DNA from 3 places in the Streptomyces sp. NPDC050504 genome. Region 2 is predicted to be linked to each of the others. Evidence: riboswitches for the same ligand, from Rfam matches in the RefSeq annotation. Region 2 holds a riboswitch; each other region holds the start of a gene.
What was found. A riboswitch is a leader RNA that binds a small molecule or an ion and turns the genes downstream of it on or off. The one in region 2 is predicted to bind thiamine pyrophosphate.
Positions count from the first base shown of each region.

Region 1: it holds a riboswitch for thiamine pyrophosphate, as region 2 does, so the genes downstream of both, ACIBNE_RS39090 (thiamine ABC transporter substrate binding subunit) here and thiC (phosphomethylpyrimidine synthase ThiC) in region 2, are expected to answer to the same signal.
Region 3: it holds a riboswitch for thiamine pyrophosphate, as region 2 does, so the genes downstream of both, thiC (phosphomethylpyrimidine synthase ThiC) here and thiC (phosphomethylpyrimidine synthase ThiC) in region 2, are expected to answer to the same signal.

Region 1 covers NZ_JBITHO010000016.1:104,935-109,336, forward strand. Annotated here, with positions in the region: gene ACIBNE_RS39085 (ABC transporter permease) at 1-632, opposite strand, end outside; gene ACIBNE_RS39090 (thiamine ABC transporter substrate binding subunit) at 702-1,802, opposite strand; TPP riboswitch at 1,880-1,983, opposite strand; gene rlmN (23S rRNA (adenine(2503)-C(2))-methyltransferase RlmN) at 2,003-3,115, opposite strand; gene ACIBNE_RS39100 (phosphatidate cytidylyltransferase) at 3,294-4,394, opposite strand; gene frr (ribosome recycling factor) at 4,394-4,402, opposite strand, start outside.
Region 2 covers NZ_JBITHO010000003.1:230,781-235,182, forward strand. Annotated here, with positions in the region: gene ACIBNE_RS12345 (hypothetical protein) at 1-7, shown strand, start outside; gene thiC (phosphomethylpyrimidine synthase ThiC) at 66-1,859, opposite strand; TPP riboswitch at 1,852-1,978, opposite strand; gene ACIBNE_RS12355 (YibE/F family protein) at 2,052-3,389, shown strand; gene ACIBNE_RS12360 (SsgA family sporulation/cell division regulator) at 3,424-3,861, opposite strand; gene ACIBNE_RS12365 (IclR family transcriptional regulator) at 3,963-4,402, opposite strand, start outside.
Region 3 covers NZ_JBITHO010000003.1:770,526-774,927, forward strand. Annotated here, with positions in the region: gene ACIBNE_RS14360 (IclR family transcriptional regulator) at 1-115, shown strand, start outside; gene ACIBNE_RS14365 (SsgA family sporulation/cell division regulator) at 217-654, shown strand; gene ACIBNE_RS14370 (YibE/F family protein) at 689-2,026, opposite strand; TPP riboswitch at 2,100-2,226, shown strand; gene thiC (phosphomethylpyrimidine synthase ThiC) at 2,219-4,012, shown strand; gene ACIBNE_RS14380 (hypothetical protein) at 4,071-4,402, opposite strand, start outside.

The sequences.
Region 1 (4,402 bases), on a different contig from region 2:
AGCGTGGAGTACGACGGTCCGCCCAGGATCTGCACGACGCCGAAGGAGGTGAAGGTGAAGAGGAAGACCATCACGCCCGCCGCCGCGACCGAGGGCCCGAGCGCGGGCAGCGTCACCCGCCGCCAGGCCGTGAGGCGCGAGGCGCCGAGCACCCGCGCGGCCTCCTCCTGCCGGGGGTCGAGCTGCGCCCACAGACCGCCGACGGTCCGTACGACGACCGCGTAGTTGAAGAAGACGTGGGCGAGCAGGATGGCCCAGACCGTGGTGTCGAGCCGTACGCCCCACGCCTCGTCGAGCAGTCCGCCGCGCCCGAGGACCGCGAGGAACGCCGTGCCGACGACCACGGTCGGCAGCACGAACGGCACGGTCACCACCGCGCGCAGCAGCGCCTTGCCGGGGAAGTCGAAGCGCGCGAAGACGTACGCGCCGGGCAGCGCGACCAGCAGGGTCAGCGCGGTCGACGCGGCGGCCTGCCAGGTGGTGAACCAGAGGACGTCCAGGATGTCCTGACGGCCCAGCACCTCGCCGACGCGCCCGAACTCCCACGCCCCGTCGGCCTTCAGCCCGCGCCCGACGATGGCGGTCACGGGGTAGGCGAAGAAGACCGCGAAGAACGCGACGGGCAGGAGCATCAGCCCCAGCCGCGCCGCGCCCCCGCGCGTCCGCCGCTTCACGTCGTACGCCGCATCACGTCGTACGGCTCACTTGACGGCGATCGAGGCCCAGGCCCCGACCCACTGGTCGCGGTTCTTCGCGATCTTCTCGGGCTCCATGGTCTGCGGCTTGGAGACCACGGCGCCGTGCCGGACGAACAGCTCGGGCAGCGGCACGTTGGCGGTCACCGGGTTCACGAACATGTTGAGCGGCATGTCCGCCTGGAACCGCTTGCCGATCAGGAAGTCGAGCAGCGCCTTGCCGCCCGCCTCGTTCTTCGCGCCGGTCAGCAGCCCGGCGAACTCGGTCTGGCGGAAGCAGGTGCCTACGGCGACGCCGGTGGGCGCCTGGGTCGGCTGCGGCTTGGCGTACAGCACCTCGACGGGCGGGCTGGAGGCGTACGAGACGACGAGCGGCCGCTCGCCCTTGGCCTTCCTGCCGCCGGCCGAGCCGGAGAACTCCTGGTTGTACGCCTGGTCCCAGCCGTTGACGACCTTGACGCCGTTGTCCTTGAGCTTGCCCCAGTACTCCTTCCAGCCGTCGTCGCCGTAGGCCGCGACGGTGCCGAGCAGGAAGCTCAGGCCGGGCGACGAGGTCTGGGCGTTCTCGACGGCGAGGAGGTCCTTGTACTCCGGCTTGACCAGGTCGTCGAAGGAGGCGGGCGGCGCCAGCTTCTTGTCGGCGAAGTACTTCTTGTCGTAGTTGACGCAGACGTCGCCGGTGTCGACGGGCGTGACCCGGTGCTTGTCCTTGTCGAGCTGGACGGACTCGGCGACCTGGTCCAGGCCCTTGGCCTCGTACGGCGTGAAGAGGCCGTTGTCGAGGGCGCGGGAGAGCGAGGTGTTGTCGACGCCGAAGAAGACGTCGCCCTGCGGGGAGCCCTTGGTGAGGATCTCCTTGTTGAGTGCCTCGATGGCGTCGCCGCTCTTGAGGACCTTGACCGTGTAGCCGGTCTGGCGGGTGAACTCCTTCAGCACGTCGGGCGAGGCCGCGAAGGACTCGTGGCTGACGAGCGTGACGGTCTTGGAGCCCTTGCCCGCGCCGGACGAGCCGTCCTTCTCGTCCTTGTCGCTGCCGCAGGCGGCGAGCGCGGTGACGCCGAGCGCGGCGGCGAGCGCGCCCGCGGTGATCCTTCTGGTGGTGCTCACTGGTTTTTCCTCCTGGGTGACCAGGAAGAGACGCGGCCCTGCCCGCACGCCGACGGCGTGCGGGCAGGGCGCAACAGCTTGAGTGGTGACCGAACTTCCTACCCAGAATGACCTGGGCGAGGTTCTGAGGGTCTGCGGCGTGCCGCACTCTCAGCGCTGTGGCGCTCCCCTGCCGGAATATGCAATTTCAAGCCACGATACTAACGCTCCGAAGCGGCCAGCTGTCCGCACGCTCCGTCGATCTCCTGGCCACGGGTGTCCCGGACGGTCACCGGCACTCCGTGCGCCGCGATGGCCTCGACGAACGCCTTCTCGTCCTCGGGGCGGGACGCGGTCCACTTCGAGCCGGGCGTCGGGTTCAGCGGGATCAGGTTGACGTGCACGCGCTTGCCCTTGAGGAGCCGCCCGAGCAGGTCGCCCCGCCACGCCTGGTCGTTGATGTCCCTGATCAGCGCGTACTCGATGGAGATGCGGCGGCCGGACTTCTCGGCGTACTCCCACGCCGCGTCCAGCACCTCCCGCACCTTCCAGCGGGTGTTCACCGGCACGAGGGTGTCGCGCAGCTCGTCGTCGGGGGCGTGCAGCGAGACCGCGAGGCGGCACTTGAAGCCCTCGTCGGCGAAGCGCAGCATGGCGGGGACGAGGCCGACCGTCGAGACGGTGATGCCGCGCTGGGAGAGGCCGAGGCCGTCGGGCTCGGGGTCGGTGAGGCGGCGGATGGCGCCGACGACGCGCTTGTAGTTGGCCAGCGGCTCGCCCATGCCCATGAAGACGATGTTGGACAGCCGCGCGGGCCCGCCCGGGACCTCGCCGTCGCGCAGCGCGCGCATGCCGTCGACGATCTGGTGCACGATCTCGGCGGTCGACAGGTTGCGGTCGAGCCCGGCCTGGCCCGTGGCGCAGAACGGGCAGTTCATGCCGCAGCCGGCCTGCGAGGAGATGCACATGGTGACCCGGTCCGGGTAGCGCATCAGGACGGACTCCACCAGCGTCCCGTCGTGCAGCCGCCACAGGGTCTTGCGGGTGGTGTCGTCGTCGCAGGAGATGTGCCGCACGACGCTCATCAGGTCGGGCAGCAGCTCGGCGCGCAGCTTGTCGCGGGAGCCCGCGGGGATGTCGGTCCACTCCGCCGGGTCGTGCGCGTAGCGCGCGAAGTAGTGCGTGGAGAGCTGCTTGGCGCGGAAGGGCTTCTCGCCGATCGCGGCGACGGCCTCCTTGCGCTCGGCGGGCGTCAGGTCGGCGAGGTGGCGCGGCGGCTTCTTCGCCGCGCGCGGCGCCACGAAGGTCAGTTCTCCCGGGGCGGGGCGTGCCATGGGCGGTAACTCCTAGTTGCGTTCCTCGGTACGACGAGGCCGGGCGACCTCCGCGTGCGCGGGAGTGGGGTGAGGTGCGGGGTGGCCGGCCGACGGACGCCTGGACGGGCCCGGAAGGCCGGAAGGGCGCGTCGCTCACGAGCGACGCGCCCTCCAGGATAACCGGGACCGGCCGGGACTACCCGACGAAGATCACCAGCAGCAGCCAGACCACGGGCGCGGTCGGCAGCAGCGAGTCGAGCCGGTCCATGATGCCGCCGTGGCCCGGCAGCAGCGTCCCCATGTCCTTGATCCCGAGGTCCCTCTTGATCATGGACTCGCCCAGGTCGCCCAGGGTGGCGCTGACCGCGACCGCGAAGCCGAGCACCAGGCCCTGCCACCACGTGCCGTCCTCGATGAGGAACTGCATGCACAGCGCGCCCGCCACCATCGAGAAGGCGATGGCGCCCAGCAGCCCCTCGCGGGTCTTGCCGGGGCTGATGCGCGGGGCGAGCTTGTGCTTGCCGAAGCGCCAGCCCACCGCGTACGCCCCGGTGTCGCTGACGATCGTCAGGAGCAGGAACGTCAGCACGCGCCAGTCGCCGTCGGGGGCGTCCAGCATCATCGCCACGAACGTGGCCAGGAACGGCACGTAGAACGCCGCGAAGACGCCCGCGGTGACGTCCCGCAGGTAGTCCTCAGGCGGCTCGGTCATCCGCCACACGAGCACCGCGAGCGCGGTGAGCGCCATGGCCACCCAGGCGCCCTCGGCCCCCCGGACGAAGCCCGCCACGACCATCGCGGCGCCGCCGACCGCGAGCGGTACCAGCGGGGCCCTGATGCCCTTGCGCTCCTCCAGGCGGGAGGTCAGCTCCCAGAGGCCGACCACCACGGCGATCGCTATCACGCCGAGGAACACGGGCTTCACGATGAAGAGCGAGGCGACGATGACCGCGCCGAGCCCCACCCCGACCCCTATGGCGGCGCGCAGGTCGCGGCCGGCGCGCTTCTTCTGGGGCGGGGTCGGAGGCTGGACGGCCATGGGTTCCTCCGCCAGGGGCCGCGCGGCCACAGGCGCCTCGTCACGGAACAGGGGGCCGTGGGAACTCCCGGCCCCCTGACTCCGGCGATCGTGGTCGTCAGCGTCTCTACCTGCGTCGGGAACGTCCGGCACGATGGGCATGGGCCGAGTCTGCTGGGCTTCGTGCACATCGTGTGCGGGACCCGCCGGGGCGGCCCCCATCTCGGGCGATCCCCAGTATCCGGCTCCCGCCGGGGATCCCCAGGAAGAGTCGTTCATCAGACCTC
Region 2 (4,402 bases):
CGAATGACGGACGGGCGCACCGGGGCCGCACCCGTTTCACGGTTTCACGTGAAACATCGCTCTGTTCAGTTGGCGATCGGGAGGTAGACCCGGTTGCCCGCCTCGGCGAACTCCTTGGACTTCTCCGCCATGCCCGCCTCGATCTCCTCCGCCGCTGACCCCTCGGACGAGAGGTCGCCGCCGTGCTCGCGCCTGATGTCCTGCGAGATCTTCATCGAGCAGAACTTGGGGCCGCACATGGAGCAGAAGTGCGCCGTCTTCGCGGGCTCGGCGGGCAGCGTCTCGTCGTGGAACTCCCGCGCCGTGTCCGGGTCGAGGGCCAGGTTGAACTGGTCCTCCCAGCGGAACTCGAAGCGCGCGTCGGAGAGCGCGTCGTCCCAGTCCTGTGCGCCCGGGTGCCCCTTGGCGAGGTCCGCCGCGTGCGCCGCGATCTTGTACGTGATGACGCCGGTCTTCACGTCGTCGCGGTTGGGCAGGCCCAGGTGCTCCTTGGGCGTGACGTAGCAGAGCATCGCCGTGCCCCACCAGGCGATCATCGCGGCGCCGATGCCCGAGGTGATGTGGTCGTACGCCGGGGCGACGTCCGTGGTCAGCGGGCCGAGCGTGTAGAACGGCGCCTCCTCGCAGATCTCCTGCTGGAGGTCGATGTTCTCCTTGATCTTGTGCATCGGGACGTGCCCGGGGCCCTCGATCATCGTCTGCACGTTGTGGCGCTTGGCGATGGTGTTCAGCTCGCCCAGCGTCTTCAACTCGGCGAACTGCGCCTCGTCGTTGGCGTCCGCGATCGACCCCGGGCGCAGCCCGTCGCCGAGCGAGTACGTGACGTCGTACGCCGCGAGGATCTCGCAGAGCTCCTCGAAGTTCTCGTAGAGGAACGACTCCTTGTGGTGTGCCAGGCACCACGCGGCCATGATCGAGCCGCCGCGCGAGACGATGCCGGTCTTGCGGCGCGCGGTCAGCGGCACGTACCGCAGCAGCACGCCCGCGTGGACCGTCATGTAGTCGACGCCCTGCTCGGCCTGCTCGATGACCGTGTCCTTGTAGATCTCCCAGGTCAGCTCCTCGGCCTTGCCGTCGACCTTCTCCAGGGCCTGGTAGAGCGGCACGGTGCCGATCGGCACGGGGGAGTTGCGCAGCACCCATTCGCGGGTGGTGTGGATGTTGCGGCCCGTGGAGAGGTCCATGACCGTGTCGGCGCCCCAGCGGGTCGCCCAGGTCATCTTCTCCACCTCCTCCTCGATGGAGGAGGTGACCGCGGAGTTGCCGATGTTGGCGTTGACCTTCACCAGGAACCGCTTGCCGATGATCATCGGCTCGATCTCCGGGTGGTTGACGTTGGCCGGCAGCACCGCGCGCCCGGCCGCGATCTCCTCGCGGACGACCTCGGGGGAGACGTTCTCGCGGATCGCGACGTACTCCATCTCCGGCGTCACCTCGCCCCTGCGGGCGTACGCGAGCTGGGTCACCGCCTGCCCGTCGCGGCCCCGGCGGGGCTGGCGCGGGCGGCCGGGGAAGACCGCGTCGAGGTTGCGCAGACCGCCGCGCGGCGCGGTGTGCTTGATCCCGTCGTCCTCGGGGCGGACCGGGCGGCCCGCGTACTCCTCGGTGTCGCCGCGCCCGATGATCCAGTTGTCCCGCAGCGGAGGCAGCCCGCGCCGCACGTCGGTGTCGACGTTCGGGTCGGTGTACGGCCCCGACGTGTCGTACAGCGTCACGTCCTTGCCGTTGGTGAGGTGCACCTGACGGACCGGCACGCGGAGGTCGGGGCGCGAGCCCTCGACGTATCCCTTGTGCCAGCCGATGGACTTCCCGGCCTCGTTCTGCGTGGAGGCAGGCGTGCGTGCGTCCGATGTGGTCATGAGACCTACTCCCTACGCCGGCATTACCCGGTAACAGGTTCGGCGGTCGGCGCAGCTGCGACCCGTGTCGTCGTCAGCGCCCTCTCAGCCCGGTGCTCCGAGCTCCCGCGTGTGCAAGGTTTTGCCCCCACGCTAGCGTCCTCGCTGGCGCGCTGAACAGAGGGCCCCGTCCGTTCTTGCGATGATCGGTCGGTGACGTCCCCACACCACGCGCCCGAGGCCGAGCCCCCCGCCCCCGCCCACTCCCACGGCCACTCCCACAGCCACGGGCCCGCCGCGCCCGTCTCCAAGCACCTGCGGAAGGTCATCGCCGCGGTCCTGATCCCCTTCGCCACCGCGGTCTTCGTCGGGCTGTGCGTCCTGTGGCCGGGCGGCGCCCCCGCCCATGAACGCACCGGGGTCGGCTTCGACCGGCAGACCGAGACGGGCAGGGTCGCCAAGGTCGAGGCGGTCGACTGCAAGGACGTGAACGCCGGTCAGGTGCCGCCCGCCGGTGACCCGTCCACCGCACAGGGCGGCAAGGCGGCCGGCGCCGAGCGGAAGGGGTGCAAGAAGGCCACGGTCGAGGTGACCAGCGGCAAGGACAAGGGCCGCACCTTCGTCGAGATCGTCCAGCCCGGCGCACCGCGCCAGTTGGAGCACGGTCAGGGCGTGGTGGTGGCGTACGCCCCGGACGCGCCCCGCGAGCTCCAGTACTCGGTGACCGACGTGAACCGGAAGTTCCCGATGGCACTGCTGGCCGGGATCTTCGCGCTCGCGGTGGTCGCGGTCGGGCGGATGAAGGGCGTGATGGCGCTGATCGCGCTCGCCGTGTCCTTCGCCGTACTGACCCTGTTCATCCTCCCGGCGATCCTCCAGGGCTCCAACCCGCTGGTGGTGGCGGTGGTCGGGGCGAGCACGATCATGCTGATCGCGCTCTACGCCTGTCACGGCCTCACCGCCCGCACCTCCGTCGCCGTCCTCGGCACGCTCATCTCGCTGCTGCTGATCGGGCTGCTCGGCTCGCTCTTCATCGGCCAGGCGTTCCTCAGCGGCAACACCGACGACAACACCGGGCTGATCCACGGCCTCTACCCGAACATCGACATGTCGGGGCTGCTGCTCGCGGGCGTCATCATCGGTTCGCTGGGCGTCCTGGACGACGTGACGGTCACCCAGACGTCGGCGGTCTGGGAGCTGCACCAGGCGGATCCGACGATGGGCGTCCGCAAGCTGTACCGGGCGGGCATCAGGATCGGCCGGGACCACATCGCGTCGGTCGTGAACACGCTCGTACTGGCCTACGCGGGCGCCGCGCTGCCGCTGCTGCTGCTCTTCTCGATCGCGCAGTCCAGCGTGGGGACGGTCGCCAACAGCGAGCTGGTGGCCGAGGAGATCGTCCGGACGCTGATCGGCTCGATCGGCCTGGTCGCCTCGGTGCCGGTGACCACCGTGCTGGCGGCGCTGGTCGTCTCGGCCGACCGGCCGAGCGGGGCCGGGGCCGCGGCGGCCCCCGTACGCGGCGGAAGGGGCCGCCGCCGCAAGAAGTAGCGGCGACGGCCCCTTCCGTACGGGGCGGGCGGGGTCAGCCCGCGCTCTGCTCCTCGGCCAGGATCCGGCCCAGGGCCTCCTCCAGGTGCACCTCGAACTCACCGAGCGCACGCTCCTGGCCGAGCGGCACGAGCTTGTCGGTCCGGTCGAGGAAGGCGACCAGCGGCGCGGCCCCGGCCCTGAAGAGCGCCCGGTCGCCACCGACCTGGAGCCGGATGTGGACGTCGCTGAGGTTGTCCGGCTCCGCGGGGGAGACGTGCACGTCGCCGTCGCCGCTCGGCCTGCCGAGCCCGTCGAGCAGCAGTTCGCGGCCGAACGCCCAGGTGACGGGGGCATCGCCGGGCAGATGGAAGGTCATGCGTACTGCGTACGGATCGCGCATCTCGTACCGGAGCTCCACCGGGATACGGAAGGAGAGCTCCTCGGAGACGAGGAAGCTCATCATGACCTCTGCCTGAACGGATTCGAGCATTGCCTAACCCCGCAGTAGATGAAACTGGCCAGGAATGATCCCCACTGGCTCTCTTGACGCCATCGTGCTGTACCCGCTAACAGATCACAAGGAGTGAGTTTTCAGATACTGATAGAGAAGGCCAGGGAGCTCACGAGCGCCCCCACTTCGCTCCGCAACTGCTCAACTGCGGGGAGGAGACGGCCTTCTTGGTGCACGGGGAGAGAAATGGCCATGGTCGCGGCAGTTGTACCGACAGTAATCGGAATCGCCGCGCAGACCGTCCCCAGCGCGTACTCCTGGCGCTCGATGACCGGCTTCATGCGCTCCATCGAGCCGAGCCGCTCCATCAGCGCGCGCTGCCCCGGCACCGAGTAGCGCGTCACGGGCTGGACGGGGTGCCGGTCGAGGTGGTCCTGGCGGCTCTTCTCGTCGAGCTGGCTCAGCAGGCACTGGCCCAGCGCGTGGGCGTGGCCGGTCTCGCGGAAGTCCGCCCACTCCTCGACGGCGGGGGCGTTGGGGGTGTCGGCGACGGCGACGAGCTCGATCTCCCCCTCGCGGT
Region 3 (4,402 bases), 540 kb from region 2:
CATGGCCATTTCTCTCCCCGTGCACCAAGAAGGCCGTCTCCTCCCCGCAGTTGAGCAGTTGCGGAGCGAAGTGGGGGCGCTCGTGAGCTCCCTGGCCTTCTCTATCAGTATCTGAAAACTCACTCCTTGTGATCTGTTAGCGGGTACAGCACGATGGCGTCAAGAGAGCCAGTGGGGATCATTCCTGGCCAGTTTCATCTACTGCGGGGTTAGGCAATGCTCGAATCCGTTCAGGCAGAGGTCATGATGAGCTTCCTCGTCTCCGAGGAGCTCTCCTTCCGTATCCCGGTGGAGCTCCGGTACGAGATGCGCGATCCGTACGCAGTACGCATGACCTTCCATCTGCCCGGCGATGCCCCCGTCACCTGGGCGTTCGGCCGCGAACTGCTGCTCGACGGGCTCGGCAGGCCGAGCGGCGACGGCGACGTGCACGTCTCCCCCGCGGAGCCGGACAACCTCAGCGACGTCCACATCCGGCTCCAGGTCGGTGGCGACCGGGCGCTCTTCAGGGCCGGGGCCGCGCCGCTGGTCGCCTTCCTCGACCGGACCGACAAGCTCGTGCCGCTCGGCCAGGAGCGTGCGCTCGGTGAGTTCGAGGTGCACCTGGAGGAGGCCCTGGGCCGGATCCTGGCCGAGGAGCAGAGCGCGGGCTGACCCCGCCCGCCCCGTACGGAAGGGGCCGTCGCCGCTACTTCTTGCGGCGGCGGCCCCTTCCGCCGCGTACGGGGGCCGCCGCGGCCCCGGCCCCGCTCGGCCGGTCGGCCGAGACGACCAGCGCCGCCAGCACGGTGGTCACCGGCACCGAGGCGACCAGGCCGATCGAGCCGATCAGCGTCCGGACGATCTCCTCGGCCACCAGCTCGCTGTTGGCGACCGTCCCCACGCTGGACTGCGCGATCGAGAAGAGCAGCAGCAGCGGCAGCGCGGCGCCCGCGTAGGCCAGTACGAGCGTGTTCACGACCGACGCGATGTGGTCCCGGCCGATCCTGATGCCCGCCCGGTACAGCTTGCGGACGCCCATCGTCGGATCCGCCTGGTGCAGCTCCCAGACCGCCGACGTCTGGGTGACCGTCACGTCGTCCAGGACGCCCAGCGAACCGATGATGACGCCCGCGAGCAGCAGCCCCGACATGTCGATGTTCGGGTAGAGGCCGTGGATCAGCCCGGTGTTGTCGTCGGTGTTGCCGCTGAGGAACGCCTGGCCGATGAAGAGCGAGCCGAGCAGCCCGATCAGCAGCAGCGAGATGAGCGTGCCGAGGACGGCGACGGAGGTGCGGGCGGTGAGGCCGTGACAGGCGTAGAGCGCGATCAGCATGATCGTGCTCGCCCCGACCACCGCCACCACCAGCGGGTTGGAGCCCTGGAGGATCGCCGGGAGGATGAACAGGGTCAGTACGGCGAAGGACACGGCGAGCGCGATCAGCGCCATCACGCCCTTCATCCGCCCGACCGCGACCACCGCGAGCGCGAAGATCCCGGCCAGCAGTGCCATCGGGAACTTCCGGTTCACGTCGGTCACCGAGTACTGGAGCTCGCGGGGCGCGTCCGGGGCGTACGCCACCACCACGCCCTGACCGTGCTCCAACTGGCGCGGTGCGCCGGGCTGGACGATCTCGACGAAGGTGCGGCCCTTGTCCTTGCCGCTGGTCACCTCGACCGTGGCCTTCTTGCACCCCTTCCGCTCGGCGCCGGCCGCCTTGCCGCCCTGTGCGGTGGACGGGTCACCGGCGGGCGGCACCTGACCGGCGTTCACGTCCTTGCAGTCGACCGCCTCGACCTTGGCGACCCTGCCCGTCTCGGTCTGCCGGTCGAAGCCGACCCCGGTGCGTTCATGGGCGGGGGCGCCGCCCGGCCACAGGACGCACAGCCCGACGAAGACCGCGGTGGCGAAGGGGATCAGGACCGCGGCGATGACCTTCCGCAGGTGCTTGGAGACGGGCGCGGCGGGCCCGTGGCTGTGGGAGTGGCCGTGGGAGTGGGCGGGGGCGGGGGGCTCGGCCTCGGGCGCGTGGTGTGGGGACGTCACCGACCGATCATCGCAAGAACGGACGGGGCCCTCTGTTCAGCGCGCCAGCGAGGACGCTAGCGTGGGGGCAAAACCTTGCACACGCGGGAGCTCGGAGCACCGGGCTGAGAGGGCGCTGACGACGACACGGGTCGCAGCTGCGCCGACCGCCGAACCTGTTACCGGGTAATGCCGGCGTAGGGAGTAGGTCTCATGACCACATCGGACGCACGCACGCCTGCCTCCACGCAGAACGAGGCCGGGAAGTCCATCGGCTGGCACAAGGGATACGTCGAGGGCTCGCGCCCCGACCTCCGCGTGCCGGTCCGTCAGGTGCACCTCACCAACGGCAAGGACGTGACGCTGTACGACACGTCGGGGCCGTACACCGACCCGAACGTCGACACCGACGTGCGGCGCGGGCTGCCTCCGCTGCGGGACAACTGGATCATCGGGCGCGGCGACACCGAGGAGTACGCGGGCCGCCCGGTCCGCCCCGAGGACGACGGGATCAAGCACACCGCGCCGCGCGGCGGTCTGCGCAACCTCGACGCGGTCTTCCCCGGCCGCCCGCGCCAGCCCCGCCGGGGCCGCGACGGGCAGGCGGTGACCCAGCTCGCGTACGCCCGCAGGGGCGAGGTGACGCCGGAGATGGAGTACGTCGCGATCCGCGAGAACGTCTCCCCCGAGGTCGTCCGCGAGGAGATCGCGGCCGGGCGCGCGGTGCTGCCGGCCAACGTCAACCACCCGGAGATCGAGCCGATGATCATCGGCAAGCGGTTCCTGGTGAAGGTCAACGCCAACATCGGCAACTCCGCGGTCACCTCCTCCATCGAGGAGGAGGTGGAGAAGATGACCTGGGCGACCCGCTGGGGCGCCGACACGGTCATGGACCTCTCCACGGGCCGCAACATCCACACCACCCGCGAATGGGTGCTGCGCAACTCCCCCGTGCCGATCGGCACCGTGCCGCTCTACCAGGCCCTGGAGAAGGTCGACGGCAAGGCCGAGGAGCTGACCTGGGAGATCTACAAGGACACGGTCATCGAGCAGGCCGAGCAGGGCGTCGACTACATGACGGTCCACGCGGGCGTGCTGCTGCGGTACGTGCCGCTGACCGCGCGCCGCAAGACCGGCATCGTCTCGCGCGGCGGCTCGATCATGGCCGCGTGGTGCCTGGCACACCACAAGGAGTCGTTCCTCTACGAGAACTTCGAGGAGCTCTGCGAGATCCTCGCGGCGTACGACGTCACGTACTCGCTCGGCGACGGGCTGCGCCCGGGGTCGATCGCGGACGCCAACGACGAGGCGCAGTTCGCCGAGTTGAAGACGCTGGGCGAGCTGAACACCATCGCCAAGCGCCACAACGTGCAGACGATGATCGAGGGCCCCGGGCACGTCCCGATGCACAAGATCAAGGAGAACATCGACCTCCAGCAGGAGATCTGCGAGGAGGCGCCGTTCTACACGCTCGGCCCGCTGACCACGGACGTCGCCCCGGCGTACGACCACATCACCTCGGGCATCGGCGCCGCGATGATCGCCTGGTGGGGCACGGCGATGCTCTGCTACGTCACGCCCAAGGAGCACCTGGGCCTGCCCAACCGCGACGACGTGAAGACCGGCGTCATCACGTACAAGATCGCGGCGCACGCGGCGGACCTCGCCAAGGGGCACCCGGGCGCACAGGACTGGGACGACGCGCTCTCCGACGCGCGCTTCGAGTTCCGCTGGGAGGACCAGTTCAACCTGGCCCTCGACCCGGACACGGCGCGGGAGTTCCACGACGAGACGCTGCCCGCCGAGCCCGCGAAGACGGCGCACTTCTGCTCCATGTGCGGCCCCAAGTTCTGCTCGATGAAGATCTCGCAGGACATCAGGCGCGAGCACGGCGGCGACCTCTCGTCCGAGGGGTCAGCGGCGGAGGAGATCGAGGCGGGCATGGCGGAGAAGTCCAAGGAGTTCGCCGAGGCGGGCAACCGGGTCTACCTCCCGATCGCCAACTGAACAGAGCGATGTTTCACGTGAAACCGTGAAACGGGTGCGGCCCCGGTGCGCCCGTCCGTCATTCGGGCTGGTGCTCGGGGCCGCCGTAGTCGGGACTCGTGAAGTCGGGGCTGGTGAAGGTCGGCCGGGGCCCGGCCACCGGCCCCTCGTTGGGGCTCGCGAAGTCGGGGCCGCTGTAGCCGACCTTCGGTATGCGGCCGCTGGACCGGTAGGGCTTGCGGTTCGACGTCGGGTCGACGCTCGGATCGGCCAGGGCGTCCCGCAGGAAGGGCAGCAGACCGCGCTCCAACAGGGCGTGGCGCCAGGCCTCGCGGGCGCGCGACACCTCCTCGGTCAGTCCCTCCTCCTCGTCGACCGCGGGTTCCTGGGTGGAGCTGTTGCGCAGGGCGG